DNA from 3 places in the Sulfitobacter sp. IGS-18 genome. Region 3 is predicted to be linked to each of the others. Evidence: riboswitches for the same ligand, from Rfam matches in the RefSeq annotation. Region 3 holds a riboswitch; each other region holds the start of a gene.
What was found. Region 3 has a riboswitch for cobalamin ahead of nrdH (glutaredoxin-like protein NrdH). Riboswitches for the same ligand answer to the same signal wherever they lie in the genome.
Positions count from the first base shown of each region.

Region 1: it holds a riboswitch for cobalamin, as region 3 does, so the genes downstream of both, ACWNZ3_RS01025 (CbtB domain-containing protein) here and nrdH (glutaredoxin-like protein NrdH) in region 3, are expected to answer to the same signal.
Region 2: it holds a riboswitch for cobalamin, as region 3 does, so the genes downstream of both, ACWNZ3_RS06495 (TonB-dependent receptor) here and nrdH (glutaredoxin-like protein NrdH) in region 3, are expected to answer to the same signal.

Region 1 is NZ_CM184556.1:217,925-223,351, forward strand. Features, by position in the region: gene pncB (nicotinate phosphoribosyltransferase) at 1-938, shown strand, start outside; gene ACWNZ3_RS01020 (DMT family transporter) at 983-1,888, opposite strand; cobalamin riboswitch at 2,134-2,350, shown strand; gene ACWNZ3_RS01025 (CbtB domain-containing protein) at 2,395-2,553, shown strand; gene ACWNZ3_RS01030 (CbtA family protein) at 2,745-3,437, shown strand; gene ACWNZ3_RS01035 (hypothetical protein) at 3,445-3,957, shown strand; gene ACWNZ3_RS01040 (DUF1636 family protein) at 3,954-4,328, shown strand; gene cobW (cobalamin biosynthesis protein CobW) at 4,325-5,359, shown strand; gene cobN (cobaltochelatase subunit CobN) at 5,364-5,427, shown strand, end outside.
Region 2 is NZ_CM184556.1:1,350,435-1,355,861, reverse strand. Features, by position in the region: gene ACWNZ3_RS06525 (DsbE family thiol:disulfide interchange protein) at 1-92, opposite strand, end outside; gene ccmD (heme exporter protein CcmD) at 85-240, opposite strand; gene ACWNZ3_RS06515 (heme ABC transporter permease) at 240-974, opposite strand; gene ccmB (heme exporter protein CcmB) at 1,058-1,714, opposite strand; gene ccmA (heme ABC exporter ATP-binding protein CcmA) at 1,711-2,328, opposite strand; gene ACWNZ3_RS06500 (Mth938-like domain-containing protein) at 2,418-2,771, opposite strand; cobalamin riboswitch at 2,936-3,142, shown strand; gene ACWNZ3_RS06495 (TonB-dependent receptor) at 3,268-3,864, shown strand; gene ACWNZ3_RS06490 (hypothetical protein) at 4,146-4,742, shown strand; gene ACWNZ3_RS06485 (adenosylcobinamide amidohydrolase) at 4,739-5,050, shown strand; gene ACWNZ3_RS06480 (adenosylcobinamide amidohydrolase) at 5,047-5,202, shown strand; gene ACWNZ3_RS06475 (DUF6925 family protein) at 5,209-5,427, shown strand, end outside.
Region 3 is NZ_CM184556.1:947,391-952,817, reverse strand. Features, by position in the region: gene nrdE (class 1b ribonucleoside-diphosphate reductase subunit alpha) at 1-1,985, opposite strand, end outside; gene nrdI (class Ib ribonucleoside-diphosphate reductase assembly flavoprotein NrdI) at 2,054-2,470, opposite strand; gene nrdH (glutaredoxin-like protein NrdH) at 2,481-2,702, opposite strand; cobalamin riboswitch at 2,799-2,990, opposite strand; cobalamin riboswitch at 3,120-3,318, shown strand; gene ACWNZ3_RS04625 (aromatic ring-hydroxylating oxygenase subunit alpha) at 3,441-4,667, shown strand; gene ACWNZ3_RS04620 (FAD-binding oxidoreductase) at 4,672-5,427, shown strand, end outside.

The DNA of each region.
Region 1 (5,427 bases), 730 kb from region 3:
GGCGCGGCGACCAATATGAGCTGACCTTCGAAGGCAAATGGCACGAGGTCATGCTGTGGGAAATTCCCGCGCTGGCGGTGCTGATGGAACTGCGGGGCCGGGCCGTGCTGGACACGATGGGCCGCTTCGAACTGCAGGTGCTCTATGCCCGCGCGATGACCCGTGTCTGGGAAAAGATCGCTGTCCTGCGCGAGATCCCCGACCTCTCCGTGGCCGATTTCGGCACCCGCAGGCGGCACAGCTACCTCTGGCAGGACTGGTGCGTACAGGCGATGCAGGAAGGCCTGGGCAAGGCCTTTACCGGGACCTCGAACTGCAAGATCGCGATGAGCCGCGAGCTGGAGGCGATCGGGACAAATGCGCATGAGTTGCCAATGGTTTACGCCGCATTGGCCGAGGATGATGCCGCGCTGGCACAGGCCCCCTACGAGGTGCTGTCGGACTGGCACGAAGAGCATGACGGGAACCTGCGGATCATCCTGCCGGACACCTATGGCACCAAGGGTTTCCTCGACAATGCGCCGGACTGGCTTGCCGGCTGGACAGGCATTCGCGTGGACAGCGGCGACCCGGTCAAGGCCGCGCAGATTGCCATCGACTGGTGGAAGTCGCGGGGTGAGGATCCGACCCAGAAGCGGGTGATCTTCAGCGATGGTCTGGATGTGGACAAGATACGGGAACTGCATGGAAAATTCGCCGGAAAGGTGAATGTCTCCTTCGGTTGGGGCACATTGCTGACCAATGATTTCAGGGGCCTGGTGAAAGATGATGCGCTGGCCCCTTTCTCGCTGGTGTGCAAGGCCGTGGCGGCCAATGGCAGGCCGACGGTGAAGCTGTCGGACAATCCCAACAAGGCAATGGGCCCGGCCGAAGAGATCGAGCGCTACAAGCGGGTGTTCGGGGTTGGCGCGCAGGACCGTCAGGAGGTTGTGGTCTAGAACGCGCGCAACGGCCCCGGCCGATGGGGGCAGAGCACGGGTGTCTACTTTGGCGTGGTCACCTCGCGACCAGCCGCGTTCATCTGCCGTTCCCGCCAGATGATCAGCAATCCGCCACCTGCCAGCAGCAGCGCGCCGGGGAACAACTCGGACCAGGGCGCTTCGCCGTAGAACAGCCAGCCCAGGACAAAGGCCAGCGGGATGCCGAAATAGCCGAACGGGGCAAGGTTGCTCTGTTCAGTCATACGGTAGGCCGTCACCAGCACCAGCACGGCAAATCCGCCGAGCCCGCCCATCGCCACAATCCACAGCAGGTCCGTGCTGTCCTGCATTGGCGTGAAACCGCCCGTGGCCAGCGTCAGCACCAGCGCACCCAGGGTCGCGACGCCGGTGGAATACAGGTTGATCAGGGCTGTTGGCGGGCCGTCGTCCATCATCCGGGCGGTGACGGCGGTCAGCGCATAACAGAGCGCCGCGCCCAGCGGCAGCAGGGCCGCCAGTGAAAAGCTGTCCCGGCCCGGTCCCACGATCATCACCACCCCGGCAAAGCCGACCAGCACCGCGGCCCAGCGCACCAGCCCGACCTTTTCGCCCAGCAGGGGCACGGCAAGTGCGGTGACAAAGACTGCGTTGGAATAGGAGATGGTGGAGGCGGTGGCAAAGGTCAGGATGCCCAGCGACAGGTAAAAGAAATATTGCGCGAAGGTCAGGATCAGCCCGCGCAGCAGGGCCAGTTTCCATTGCCGCATGTGCAGGCTGCGCCCTTTGGCGTGCCAGTCCCGGGAGGTCCAGAGGACCAGAAGTGCCGGGATCAGCCCCACCAGGTTGCGGTAGGCCGAAAGTTCGGCGGCCCCGTAGCTGCCGGAGAGGTGTTTGATGATCAGCCCCATGCCATCGAACAACAGGATCGCAAACAGCGAATAGAGAATCGCGAGGGTGGTTCGGCTCACGCGGCGAAGGCTCCTGTCAGAGGGGGAGGGTTGTCCGCCTGTTATGGGCCGCAGGGCAGAGCAGGGCCAGAGGAAATTGAAACGTCATGGTCGGGTGCGGCCAGGCCACCACCCGATCCGGGGCCGGAGTACCGGGGATTGTGCACCGGGGCCGGCGTTTCCAGACAGCGCAAGGCGTTGCTGCGGGCAAGCGCATTCGGCGCATGAGTTGTCGTGAATGAGCCTTGCCTTGGCTGGGCCGAAGTGCAACATTGGGCTTGCTTGGTGTTCCCGCAAGCGCCCCTTTGGGTGTGGAACCGAACAGGGAATTCCGTAAGGGCCGCACAGCCTGAAACGGAAGCCGCCCCCGCGACTGTAAGCGGAGAGTCTGTGCCCAACGTGCCACTTGACCATTCGGTCGGGGAAGGCGGGCAAAGGCATCGACCCGTGAGCCAGGAGACCTGCCAGGCGTGAGAAACTTGAAACAGGTCGTCGGGTGTGACGGCAAGGAGAAGACCATGACTACAATGACTGCCAAGTCGCAGACCGCCAGCCGCTTTGTTCCCGCGATCTTTGCCGCCGTTCTGGGCCTTGCCCTGATCACGCTGACCGGGCACGTTCAGGCCGCCGCGTTGCATGATGCCGCGCATGATGTGCGCCATGCCACAGGTTTCCCCTGCCACTGACCCCATTGGGCCATCGGGACCAGGTCTGAGCCGCGTCAAAGCAGGCGGTGACCCGGTTCCCCTGGTGAACAACGCAGCGCGTTCCGGTCAAAGACCTTTATCAGCTTGAGGCGCTGCCGATTTTCGGCGGCGTGTTTGCGTTGATTGGTGTCGGTGCCGGCGCGTTGCCATGAAAGCAAGAGGATCTCGTTATGACTTCACGGTTTTTGGTTTCCGCCCTTTTTGCAGGGGCCTTGGCGGGTGCGATCATCGGCCTGCTGCAACTGGTATTTGTGCAGCCTGTGCTGCTGCATGCGGAGCTTTATGAAAGCGGGGAGCTGGTCCATTTCGGCGCAGAGGCGGTCAGCGCCCATCCCGCCTTGCCCGGTTTCGACCTGATGCGTGACGGGTTGAGCGTGATTTTCACCATGCTGACCTATACCGGTTATGCGCTGATCCTGGTTGCGGCCATGAGCTTTGGCGAGGACCGCGGTGCGCGGATCGACGGGCGCTGGGGTATCCTGTGGGGCGTGGCCGGTTTCGTGGCCTTTCATCTGGCCCCCGGATTTACCCTTGCCCCGGAAGTGCCCGGTGTGGCTGCGGCCGATGTGGCCCTGCGGCAGGTCTGGTGGTTTGCGACGGCGATTGCGGCCTGTGTGGCGCTCTGGCTGCTGGCCTTTGGCCAGAACTGGGCGGCCTGGAGTGCGGCGGCGCTGTTGCTGGCCGCACCGCATCTGATCGGCGCGCCGGAGCCCGAGACCTTTACCGGTCCTGTCCCGACCGAGATCGGCGCGCTGTTCGCGGCGCGTGCGCTCGGCGTCGGTCTGGCGGCCTGGGTGTTGCTCGGGTGCTTTGCGGGCTATTTCTGGCAGCGCGAAGGGGAGCATGCCGCCCAGGCGGCGTGAGGGTGTGATGGGCAGAACGCTTGCGCTTTTCGTCATCGGCCTTGTCTTTGGAGGCGGTCTCGGCTTTGCCTTTGCGGCGGGCAACGGGATCACTTTTGACGGGCATGATCATGGGGATGCGGCCCAGCATGGCGGGATGGATCACGGGGGCATGACTGCCGGCGGGATGGATCATGCCAGGATGCACGAGACGCCGATTGCGGTCGCGGCGGATGCCGCGCCCGAGGTTCAGATCATGGTCAGCCCGGACCCGATGGCGGGCTATAACCTGCATGTCATGGTCGAGAATTTCGAGTTTTCGCCGCAGAACGCCAGCCTGCCCCATCAACCAGGGCAGGGCCATGCGCATGTCTATGCAAACGGCGTCAAGCTGGCCCGGATCTATGGCCCCTGGATGCATCTGGATGGCCTGCCCAAAGGCCAGGTAGAGATCGAGGTGACGCTGAACAGCAACGATCATCATCCGCTGGAGGTGGAGGGCACGCCGGTAACGTCCCGGGCCGTGGTGGAGGTGGAATGACCGCAACGCTTTATGTCTGCACCACCTGCCGCGCGGGTGAGGTGCTGGAAGAGGATGCACCCCGGCCCGGCGCGCTGCTGCACAGCGCATTGACCGAAGCGGGGGCACCTGACGCGGTCGAGATCGTCGGGGTGGCCTGTCTGTCCGCCTGTTCGCAAGGGGCAGCGGTGGCGCTGTCGGAGCCGGGCAAATGGACCTATGTCTATGGCCGTCTGACCCCGGCGGATGCCCCCGATATCCTGGCCGGTGCCGCCGCCTATGCCGCAAGTGCCGACGGGCTGGTGCCCTGGCGCGAGCGCCCCGTGATTTTCCGCAAGCAGAGCCTTGCGCGTGTTCCCCCCTTTACCCTGCCTTTGGAGGCTGCCGAATGAATGACCTGAGCAAAATTCCCGTGACCGTGATCACCGGGTTTCTGGGCGCTGGCAAAACCACGCTGATCCGCCATCTGATGGCCAATTCGGGCGGGCGGCGGCTGGCTGTTCTGGTGAACGAATTCGGGACCGTGGGGGTGGATGGCGACATCCTGAAATCCTGTGCAATCCCCGATTGCCCGGCAGAGAACATCGTGGAATTGGCCAATGGCTGTATCTGCTGCACGGTGGCGGATGATTTCATCCCCACCATCGAGGCGCTGATGGCGCTGCCCACGCGGCCCGATCACATCCTGATCGAAACCTCCGGTCTGGCGCTGCCAAAACCGCTGCTCAAGGCTTTCGACTGGCCCGCGATCCGTTCGAAGATCACGGTGGACGGGGTGATTGCCCTGGCCGATGCCGAAGCTGTGGCGGCAGGTCGTTTCGCCCCTGACGAGGCGGCGGTGGATGCGCAGAGGCTGGCCGATGACAGCCTGGATCACGAGACCCCGCTGTCCGAGGTATTCGAGGATCAGATTGCCTGTGCGGATATCATCCTGATGTCCAAGGCCGATCTGGCCGGTGAGGAAGGGCTCGCCACGGCGCGCCGGATCATCGAGGCGGAAAGCCCCCGCCCGATCCGCATCCTGCCGATGACCGAAGGGGTGATCGACCCCAAGGTGGTGCTGGGCCTGAATGCCGCAGCCGAGGACGATCTGGCGGCCCGCCCGTCGCATCATGACGGGGCGGATGACCACGAGCATGATGATTTCGAGACCATTGTGGTGCCCATGCCCGAGGTCGAGGATGTGAACGCGCTGGTCGCGGCCATCGAAAGGCTGGCAACCGAACAGCACATCCTGCGGGTCAAGGGCTATGTTGCGGTGGCGGGCAAACCGATGCGCCTGCTGGTGCAGGCGGTGGGCGCACGGGTGCGGCAGCAGTTCGACCGCCCCTGGGGCGCGGATGCGCGGCAGGGCCACCTGGTGGTGATCGCGGAGCACGACCACATCGACGCCGCTGCCATCCGGGGTGTTCTGGGGGCCTGACACCATGCACGTCGTCTTTCGCGAAAGCCACGGGCTGGAGGACAGCGAAACCCCGTTTGATCCGGGCC
Region 2 (5,427 bases), 400 kb from region 3:
CCTTCGGGATCGTCGCGGAACATGCCGACAGCGGCCAGCGCGACGAAGGCGGCGAAAATCAGCGGCGGGGCGATCATCAGGGGCTTAACCATGGCGTCCGGCCTCTTTTTCAGCGGCGTCCAGTGTGGCGCGTGCGGCGCGGCCCCGACGCAGGGTCCAGAGCACCAGCACCGCCAGCAGCAGCAGCGACACCGCATAGGCCGACAGCACTTCGACCGCGTATTTTCCCAGCTCCGGCATCATGCCGCCCTGCCCGCCCGCGCCCGCAGCGCGGCGGCACGGCGCAGTCGGATTTCCGTGCCGGTGCGGTAGAACACCAGCGCGACAAAGAGCAGGCCAAAGCCGATCATGCAGATCACCAGCGGGTAGAAGAACACATCGTCTACACTGCGCCCGCCTGTCGCCACCGGCACCGAGGTGCCCTGGTGCAGACCCTGGTTCCAGAACTGCACGGCATATCGGCTGAGCACGGCAAAGACCGACCCGACAAGGCACAGGACCGAGGTGAGATCGGCCGCGGTGTCGGGGTCTTCGATGGCTTCCCACAGGGCAATATAGCCCAGGTAGAACAGGAACAGGATCAGAAAGGAGGTAAGCCGGGGATCCCAGGCCCACCAGGTGCCCCACATCGGCTGGCCCCAGATCGCGCCGGTCAGCAGGGCGATCACGGTCATCACCACGCCCACAGGTGCGGCAGCCTTGGCCGCCAGCGCGCTGACATGGTGGCGGCGGATCAGCCAGATCAGCGAGGCGACCAGCATCATGAACCAGGCGTTGATCGCCATCAGGGCGGCGGGGACATGCAGGTAGATGATCTTGACCGTTGCGCCCTGGCGGTAATCCTGGGGCGTGCCGAAGAAACCCCAGATCAGCCCGGTCGCGACACAGGCCAGCGACAGCACCCAGAGCACGGGTTGTACCCGCGCGCTCAGGGTGAGAAATTTCACCGGGTTTGCGTAACTCCAGATCGACATGGGCTACTCCTACTCTGCCGCGCGGCGGTGCTCAATAGACGACGGCGCGACGGATTGACCGGGGGTATGGGGGGCCGGGCCGCTCATCGCAGCCCCATGCGCAGCACGGCGGCAGAGGCGAAGGGCATCAGGGCGATCACCGCGCAGGTGATCCCGGCCAGCATCAGCAGTGGTGTGGTCACCTCCTGCCCGCCTGCGCCGCGCCGGGCGACCTCGGCCCCGAAGATCAGGGTCGGCACGTAAAGCGGCAGTACCAGCAGCGACAGCAGCAGCCCGCCGCGTTTGATCCCCACGGTAAGCGCCGCGCCGAAACAGCCGATGACCGACAGAGCCGGTGTCCCCAGCGCCAGCGAAACGACAAGCCAGAGGTAGCCTGGCGGTGCGAGGTTCAGCAGCACGCCCAGCACCGGGGCGGCCAGCACCAGCGGCAGGCCCGTGGTCAGCCAATGGGCCAGAGCCTTGACGCTCAGCGCCCCCTCCAGCGGCAGCGGGGCAGTGAGCAGCAGGTCAAGCGTGCCATCCTCGAAATCCAGCGCCAGCAGGCGGTCCAGCGACAAAAGGCAGGCCAGCAGCGCGCCCAGCCAGAGCACGCCGGGGGCGATGAGCTGCAAGAGCGCCGCCTGCGGGCCGACGCTGAAGGGCACCAGCACCGTCACGATCAGGAAGAAGGCAAGCCCCAGGCCAAAGCCGCCCCCGGCCCGGAGCGCGAGCGTCAGATCACGGATCAGAAGCGCCCTCACAGAAAGGCCTCGTCGCGGGCGCCGGCGCGGGTGGCAGCACTGGCGCGGAAGGGGGTGATGTCCAGCACCTGCGCCTCGATCCCCAGGTCGATATGGGTGGCGATCAGCGCCGCGCCGCCCTGTGCCAGATGCGCGCGCAGGGCAGCGGCAAAGAGCGCCACCGCCCCGGTGTCGAGCGAAACGGTGGGTTCGTCCAGCACCCAGAGCGGCCGCCCGGTGACCAGAAGCCGCGCCAGTCCCAGACGGCGTTTCTGCCCTGCCGACAGGGTGCCTGCCAGCCGGTCCGCCAGCCCGTGCAGGTCAAAGGCATCCAGCGCCGGGGTGATGTCGGAAGTGCCAAAGATCCGCGCCCAGAAGGCCAGGTTCTCGGTCACGCTCAGCATCGCTTTCAGCCCGTCGGCATGGGCGGCATAGGCGACACGGTCCTGCGCGCCCTCGATGCGGCCCGAAAGCGGCGGTTGCAGGCCTGCGATGCTGCGCAACAGGGTAGTCTTGCCCGCGCCGTTCGGCCCGCGCAGGATCAGCGCCTGACCCGGCACCAGCGCAAGGCTGAGACCGGTCAGAACCGGCACACCGCCACGGGCAAGGGTCAGATCATCGACACGTAACATCATGCCCCCTGCGTAACCCATTGGCGGGGCGTGCAAAAGCGGTCATTTGCGGCGCGGCACCCCGGCGGGGCGGGCACAACGGCCCGGGCATCTCAGACGGGGATCAGCGCGAGGGCAATGCGGCGGCCTTCGCTCAGCAAGATGTTGTAGGTGCGGCAGGCGGCGGGGGATGCCATCGCCTCCACCCCCATGCCGGCCTCTTCCAGCGGGCCGGTCAGGGTTTCCGGCAGATGGCCGATCTCGGCGCCGGTCCCGACAAAGAGCACGTCAACCTGCCCCTTGAGCGCCAGAAGCGCGGCGTCGTCCTGCAGCCCGGCCCATGTCTGAATGCCGCCAGGTCCGGCAATCACCGGGCCATGGATCACCTGCCCGCCGATGCGGAAAAAGCCGGGGCCATAGCCTTCGACAGGTTTCGCATCCGTAAAGACGATCTCGTTCAAGCGCATGTCACATCCCTTTGCAAAGCGGCAGGACGATCATAGCCGATGCGGCCCTGACGTTATAGGCCAGCGCGGTAAAAAGACGCCCCTGGCGGGGTGCTTTGCCGCAGGCCCTGCCGGGCGGCGCAGAGAATTTTTCCATGCAGGCTTTACCGAAACGATTCGGGCCGCTATCCAAAGGGTACTTCGGTCCGGACGGTTCGCCGTCTGGTTAATAGGGAACGTGGTTCGGCCCTCCGGCCAAATCCACGACTGCCCCCGCAACTGTAGGCGGAGAGCAAAGCCGGCGCATACCACTGTCACAGCATATGTGATGGGAAGGTCCGGCCAAGCAACGACCCGCGAGTCAGGAGACCTGCCAAGGTGTTCACCCTGTTCGGGCGCGAGGGGCGTCGGGACTGCGGAGCTTCCGCTTGTGGTGTTTTCACCGTCTGCGGGGGGCATCCCTCAAAAGACAATTCAACGTCTGGCGGCCCGTCGGGGTCGCAACCGAGGGTATCTCATGCGTCTTGCATCCGCTCTGGCTTCCGCAGCCGTCGTTCCATACTTCACCACTGCTGCACTGGCTCAGGATCATTTCGATCTGGGCGAGATCATTGTCTCGGGCGGGCTGACGCCGATCGAGGCCGAGGCACTGGGCCGCGCGGCGAGTGTTGTCACGGCACAACAGATCGAGGAGCGCGGCATCGCCACGGTGCAGGACGCCCTGCGCGCCTTGCCGGGCGTGTCGGTCAACGGATCCGGCAGCAGTTTTACCCAGGTCCGCCTGCGCGGCGGCGAGGCAAACCATACGCTGATCCTGATCGACGGGATCGAAGCCTCGGGCGGCGATGGCGAATATATTCTCAGCGGTCTGGAAACCGCCAATATCGAGCGCATCGAGGTGCTGCGCGGGCCGCATTCGGTCTATTACGGCTCCAACGCCTCGGCGGGGGTTATCAATATCATTACCCGAAAAGGCGGGATCGGCGACACCTATTCGGCCACGCTGGAGCTGGGCAACGGGACAACGGCAACCGCATTTCTTTCGCGCCGGATGCGCCGGGTTATGTGGTGGATGATCCGACCCAGTTCGGCACCCTCGACGAACGGACGCTAGGTCGTGTTGACATTCATTGTCACCCACCCGTTTCAGTCCAAAATTGCTCAGTTCCAGGCAAGAGAGCGCAGGAATAGCCAGCTATTTCAAGCTCTCTTTGCGCGCCCCGCCTTGAAATTGAAGCGCCAATACCCTGCCGCGCTACGCGCTCTCGGGACATTGGCGATGTGATTTGCCTTATAGTAAAGGCGGGACGCTGTAACGCAGAAATGGGCAATTTTGGCGAAACCCCTGCGGGGCGAGGCGGATTTTGCCTCTGCCATCCCGGATGTTCGCTTCCAATGATCACATTGCTGCGCTCACATCAGGGCGCCAGCGGCAAAATCCGTCTCGCGCGGGTGGGCGACAATGAATGTCAACACGACCTAGGGGTCTACGGCGAATATGCGATGCTGGAGGGGCGGCTGACCCATCGGCTGGCCTATGAGAACACCAGACACGAATCGACCTTCAACGGCGGCGCGCCGACGCTTACCCGGACCGAAGCGCTGAAATACCGGCTGAGTTTCGGCCTGGACGGGCGCAGCGTGGCAGAGGCCGGCCATCTGCTGAACCTGCTGCTTGAGACCGAGAAGGACAGCAGTTCCTCCAATCCGCTTTACGGACGCGAATCGACCTCCCCCGCGCTGGAATACCGCGGCAGCTTTGCCGATCTGGCGGCGGAGGCGCGCGCGGTGATCGTGTCACTGCATGACCTGGGGTTGGCGGCGCGGCACTGCACCCGCCTGATCGTCGTCGACAAGGGCGGCATTGCCGCCGACGGCTCACCGCAGGCGGTGCTGACCCCAGCGCTTGTCCGCGACACCTTTGGCGTCAGCGCCTTTCTGGAAGAAACGGCATCGGGGTTTGTCTTTCAGCCGCTGGACATACTGGAATGAGCGGCGTCTCCCTTGCGCGGCCCTGGCTGAGCCTTGAGCTTGAGCGCGAGATGCAGGATGCCCTGGCCTTTCTGACCTCGCGCGATGTCTCCCGTTTCACCGACCAGAGCGCAAAGGCGGGCCGGACAACTGTGCGCTGCATTGCCACCCTGGGCCTATCGAATGCCGAACGTGTGGGGATGCGCGTCAACAGGCAGGCGCGGGACCGGGGCACGATCAACATTGCGGTCCGGCTCAACACCGGGCTGTCGCGGACAGCGCTGATCGAGGCCCTGAGCATTGCCACGCAGGTGCGCCGACGCCGGTGATCGACGAAGGGGTGGCCGCACCTGCCGGCCCCGGGGATTACGCCGGGCTGCACACGGATGTGGGCGAGGCCCTGGGGGCGGCGGTCTACCGCGCGACCTTGCAAGGGGTCAGGGAATGGAAGTCGGACAGCGGGTCAGTTCAAAGGGGATGAAACACCATGCTTGATCTTGAGAATGTGCTGAAACAGGGATTGCAGGATGCGCAGGCCGGTTGGAACATGGGATCTTTCGGGGCGATTGCCGAATTCCACCATGTTGGCGATGAGGTGCCGCCGCCCCTTGCCGCGCCGCTGACACAGGTGACGCACCGCGGCGGCCTGCGGATCGAACGGCTGTCGGATGTGCGGCCGGTGGCTTATGAAACACTCAGCCCCCGG
Region 3 (5,427 bases):
GCGTAGATCTGGGCGCGGTTGATGTCGCGGGTGCTGGCGGTGTCCTTGAAAAACAGCGTCAGCGACAGGCCCTGATCCACATGCTGCGTGGCAGCGGCATAGGTGTCGATGATCGCCTCCGGCCCGATTTCATAGGCATCCCGGTAGTATACAAGATTGTCGTTGGTCATATAGGGCGCCGGGTAATAGACGCGGCCCAGCTTGCCCTCCTTGCGGATCTCGATCTTCGAGGTGATCGGGTGGATCGACGAGGTCGAATTGTTGATATAGCTGATCGACCCGGTCGGCGGCACCGCCTGAAGGTTGCGGTTGAACAGCCCGTCCTTCATGACCTCTTCTTTCAGCGCGTTCCAGTCCTGACGGCTGGGCACTTCGATCCCGAACTGATCAAACAGGGCCTTGACGCGCGCGGTTTCGGGCAGCCAGTCCCGTTCGACATAGGTATCGAAAAAACTGCCATCGGCGTATTTCGACGCTTCGAAACCGGCAAAGCTGCGGCCGCGTTCGCGCGCCAATGCGTTAGATGCGCGCAGACAGTGGAACAGCACCGTAGCGAAATAGATGTTGGTGAAATCCACACCCTCGGCGCTGCCGTAGTGGATGTGCTCGCGCGCGAGGAAACCGTGCAGGTTCATCTGCCCGAGCCCGATGGCATGTCCTTCGTCGTTGCCCCGGCGCACGGAAGGCACCGAGTCGATCGCCGACAGTTCCGAAACCGCGTTCAACGCCCGGATCGCCGCCTGCACCGTGCCCCCCAGATCGCCCCCGTCCATTGCCTTGGCGATGTTGAGTGACCCGAGGTTGCAGGAGATATCGGTGCCCAGATGCTTGTAGCTCAGATCGTCGTTGAATTCGGAGGCCTCGCTGACCTGGAGAATCTCGGAACACAGGTTCGACATGACGATGCGCCCCTTGACCGGGTTGGCGCGGTTCACCGTGTCTTCGAACATGATATAGGGATAGCCCGATTCAAACTGGATCTCGGCCAGCGTCTGGAAGAACGCCCGCGCGTTGATCTTTTTCTTTCGGATCCTGGGGTTGTCCACCATCTCGTGGTATTTCTCGGTCACCGAGATTTCCGAGAAAGGCATCTTGTAGACCCGTTCCACATCATGCGGCGAGAACAGGTACATATCCTCGTTCTTCTTGGCCAGGGTAAAGGTGATGTCGGGGATGACGACGCCCAGCGACAGAGTCTTGATCCGGATCTTTTCATCCGCATTTTCGCGCTTGGTATCGAGGAAACGCAGGATATCGGGGTGGTGCGCGTTCAGATAGACGGCTCCGGCGCCCTGACGCGCGCCCAGCTGGTTGGCATAGGAAAAGCTGTCTTCCAGCAGTTTCATCACCGGGATCACCCCGGACGACTGGTTCTCGATCCCTTTGATCGGCGCACCATGTTCGCGCAGGTTGGTCAGCAGCAGGGCCACGCCGCCGCCGCGCTTGGACAATTGCAGGGCCGAATTGATGCCCCGCCCGATGCTTTCCATGTTGTCTTCCAGACGCAGCAGGAAACAGGAGATCAGCTCGCCCCTTTGCGCCTTGCCCGCGTTCAGGAAGGTCGGCGTTGCGGGCTGGAACCGGCCAGCGATGATCTCGTTCATCAGGCGCATCGCGTCGTCTTCACTGCCGCGCGCCAGCGTCAGGGCGACCATCACCACGCGGTCTTCGAAGCGTTCGAGGTAGCGTTTCCCGTCCAGCGTTTTCAGCGTGTAGCTGGTGTAGTATTTGAACGCGCCCAGGAAGGTCGGAAAACGGAATTTCAGGGCAAAGGCTGCCGCCCAGATCCGGTGCAGGAAGCCGCGGTCATATTGCTTCAGCACGGCCTCTTCGTAAAAGCCTTCGCTGACCAGATAGTCCAGCTTTTCATCCAGCGAATGAAAGAACACCGTGTTCTGGTTCACATGCTGCAGGAAGTACTGCCGCGCCGCCATGCGGTCGGCGTCGAAACGGATATGCCCCTGATCGTCATAGAGGTTCAGCATCGCGTTCAGCGCGTGGTAGTCGAGCCCCTGCCATTCGGCAGGCACCGCTGCGGCCGGGGCGCTGTCGGTCAGTTCGCGGTCGAGAGTTGCGTTTTCCAAAATCTGTCCAATCCATCCAGGACACGGGCGACATCACCGTCGGTCCCCGCGAGTTCAAAGCGATACAGCACCGGCACGGCGCATTTTCTGGCGATCACATCGCCCGCCAGCGCATAGGTCGCGCCGAAGTTCCGGTTGCCCGAGGCGATGACCCCGCGCAACAGCGCACGGTTGCGCGCGATGTTGAGAAAGCGGATCACCGGTTTGGGAACCGCGCCGCGCCCCTGCCCGTCCGCAAAGGTCGGTGTGACCAGCACAAAGGGCGCGTCGGGAGCGGGCAGCGGCGCTTCGGGGTCCGGCGGAATACGCGCCGCCGCCAGACCGGTCCGGCCCACGAAACGATGCGTGTTCTGCGACCGGGACGAGAAATAGACCAGCCCGCCCATTGCCGCGCCCTCAGATCATCGCGCTGATCTTGTCGGGGCGGAATCCGGCCCAGTGATCATCGCCTGCCACCACGACGGGGGCCTGCCGATAGCCCAGACCCTGCACCAGTGCCATTGCCGCGGCATCCTCGGTCAGGTCGATCAGCTGAAAATCAATGCCGCGCATCTCAAGCGCGCGGGTGGTTGCGGTGCATTGCACGCAGGCCGGTTTGGAATAGACTGTAATGGTCATTTGCCCTGTCCTCACTATGGTGTTGGCACGAAAGCAAGGGCACGGGATCGGGCGCCAGCGGCACCGGAACACGCGCCCCGGCCCTCCGCCGCGGTCGTCATCTATGGCGCTCCGGCAGGTCTCCTGACTCGCAGCTCGGGTGTCGCGGCCCCCTTCCCGGTGCGGCATGCACCAGTGGTAACGGGACGTGACTCGCTGCTTACAGTTGCGGGGGCAGTGCCGGATTTTCACCAGCTTCCCTTTTCACCGGCAAGACGAGTCGCCGGCACCAAAGCAACTGCATATTGGGTGAACTTGAGGCAAACTGTCAATATATAGATGTCGGCCTTTTTACCTTCCCCTTCCGGGAAAATGCGTTGCTGTCTTTTCCAAGAGTGTTTTGGTCGCAAATAAATCTTCATAAAACATGCGTCCGGCCTATCATCACAGGACAAGGTGCGGGCTTCGGTCCGAGAATTGGGAAGCCGGCGAAAATCCGGCACTGCCCCCGCAACGGTAAGATCGTAATGCGGCGCATCAACGGCCACTGGGCAGGAGGAGCCCGGGAAGGCGTTGCGCCTCGGGCCCTCACGGGCTGCGATCAAGTCCGGAAACCAGCCTTGGTGAAGTTGTTCAACCGCGGGTGGCGGTCTTGGCACTGAATTGGCGCGCGGCACCTCCCAGAGGCTGCGGCCCATCGGTGTCTTGTGCTGTCATCTGCCCAAATCGATCCGCGGGGCGCGGCAGGAGACCAGAAAGATGACCCACCCACTCAGCGACCTGCTGGCACGGCGCCGCGCCGGCCATGCGCTGGAACAACCCTTCTACACCGATCCCGACGTCTTTCGCGCGGATATGGAAACGATTTTCTACCGCGACTGGCTGTTCGCCGTCCCTGCCTGCGAACTGACCAAAGCGGGCAGCTATGTCACCCATCAGGTCGGCAGCTACGGCGTGGTCATCGTGCGCGGTTCCGATGGCGTGATCCGCGCCTTTCACAATTCCTGCCGCCATCGCGGTTCGGTCATCTGCAACAAGGCAAAGGGCGTATCGCCCAACCTGGTCTGCCCCTACCACCAATGGACATATAGCCTGGACGGAAAGCTGTTGTGGGCCCGCGAAATGGGGCCTGATTTCGATCCGTCACAGCATGGGTTGAAGCCGGTCCATTGCCGGGATCTGCAGGGGCTGATCTATATCTGCCTTGCCGATGAAGCGCCCGATTTCGACGCCTTCGCCGCCCTCGCGCAGCCCTATCTTGCGGTGCATGACCTGAGCGACGCCAAGGTCGCGCATGAGACAAGCATCATCGAAGACGGCAACTGGAAACTGGTCTGGGAAAACAACCGCGAATGTTACCATTGCGGCGGCAACCATCCGGGCCTGTGCCGGTCCTTTACCGATGATCCGACCGTCACCGGCATCGAGGAAGGGGAGACACCGCCGCATCTTCAGACCCATTTCGACCGGCTGGAAGATCAGGGCTATCCCTCGCAATTCCGCATGGCCGAGGACATGCAATACCGCCTTGCGCGGATGCCGCTTCTGCCGGGTGCCAAGAGCTTTACGATGGATCTGAAACCCGCAGTGACAAAGTTTCTCGGGCGGGTCCGGGACGACACCGCCGGCACTTTGCTGAAATACCATTACCCCACCACCTGGAACCATTTCCTGCCGGATCATTCCATCGTCTTTCGCGTCACACCGCTGACGGCGACGACAACGCAAGTCACGACCAAATGGCTGGTCCACAAGGATGCCGTGGAAGGTGTGGATTACGATCTCCGGCGCCTGACCGAGGTCTGGATCGCCACCAATGACGAGGACCGCCGGGTGGTGGAAGACAACCAGCGCGGCATCAATTCACCCGCCTATGAGCCCGGTCCCTATTCGCCCATCCACGAGACCGGCGTGATCGGTTTTGTCGACTGGTATTGCAACACGATGTCGCGGCGGCTGACCCCGACCCAGATGGCGGCGGAGTAACACGATGAAAGATATCGCCCATCCGTCCAATATCTTCTGGCAGGACGATGAACCGCTGGAATGCGTGTCAGTCATCCCCGAACTGGCCAATACCGCCACATTCACCTTTCGCGCGCCCTCGGGGGCGCTGTTCGACTTCAAGCCGGGTCAGTTCCTGACGCTGGAACTGCCGGTGCCCGGCGGCACCGTGCACCGGACCTATACGATTTCCTCCTCGCCCTCGCGGCCGCGGTCGATCTCGATCACCGTCAAGGCGCAGGCTGACAGCATCGGCACACGCTGGATGCTGGATCACCTGGAACCCGGCATGCGGCTGAAGGTGACGGGACCGGCGGGCTGGTTCACCCATACCGATTTCCCGTCAGACAAATACCTGTTCATCTCGGCCGGGTCCGGCATCACGCCGATGATGTCGATGACCACCTGGATGTTCGATCTGGGCACCGAGCCTGACATCGTCTTTGTGAACTGCGCGCGCCGCCCGTCCGAGATCATCTTTCGCCAGCGGCTGGAGCACATGGCCAGCCGGGTGCCGGGCATCGACCTGCACTGGATCGTCAAGGCGGCCGACCGTTTTGCGCCCTGGACCGGCTATCGCGGCCAGATCAACCAGCTGATGCTGGGCCTCATGGCCCCCGATTATCTGGAGCGCGAAGTCTTTTGCTGTGGGCCCGAGCCCTTCATGCAGACCGTGCGCGAGGCGCTTCAGGGTCTTGGCTATGACATGGATCGCTACCACCAGGAGAATTTCCAGGCCCCC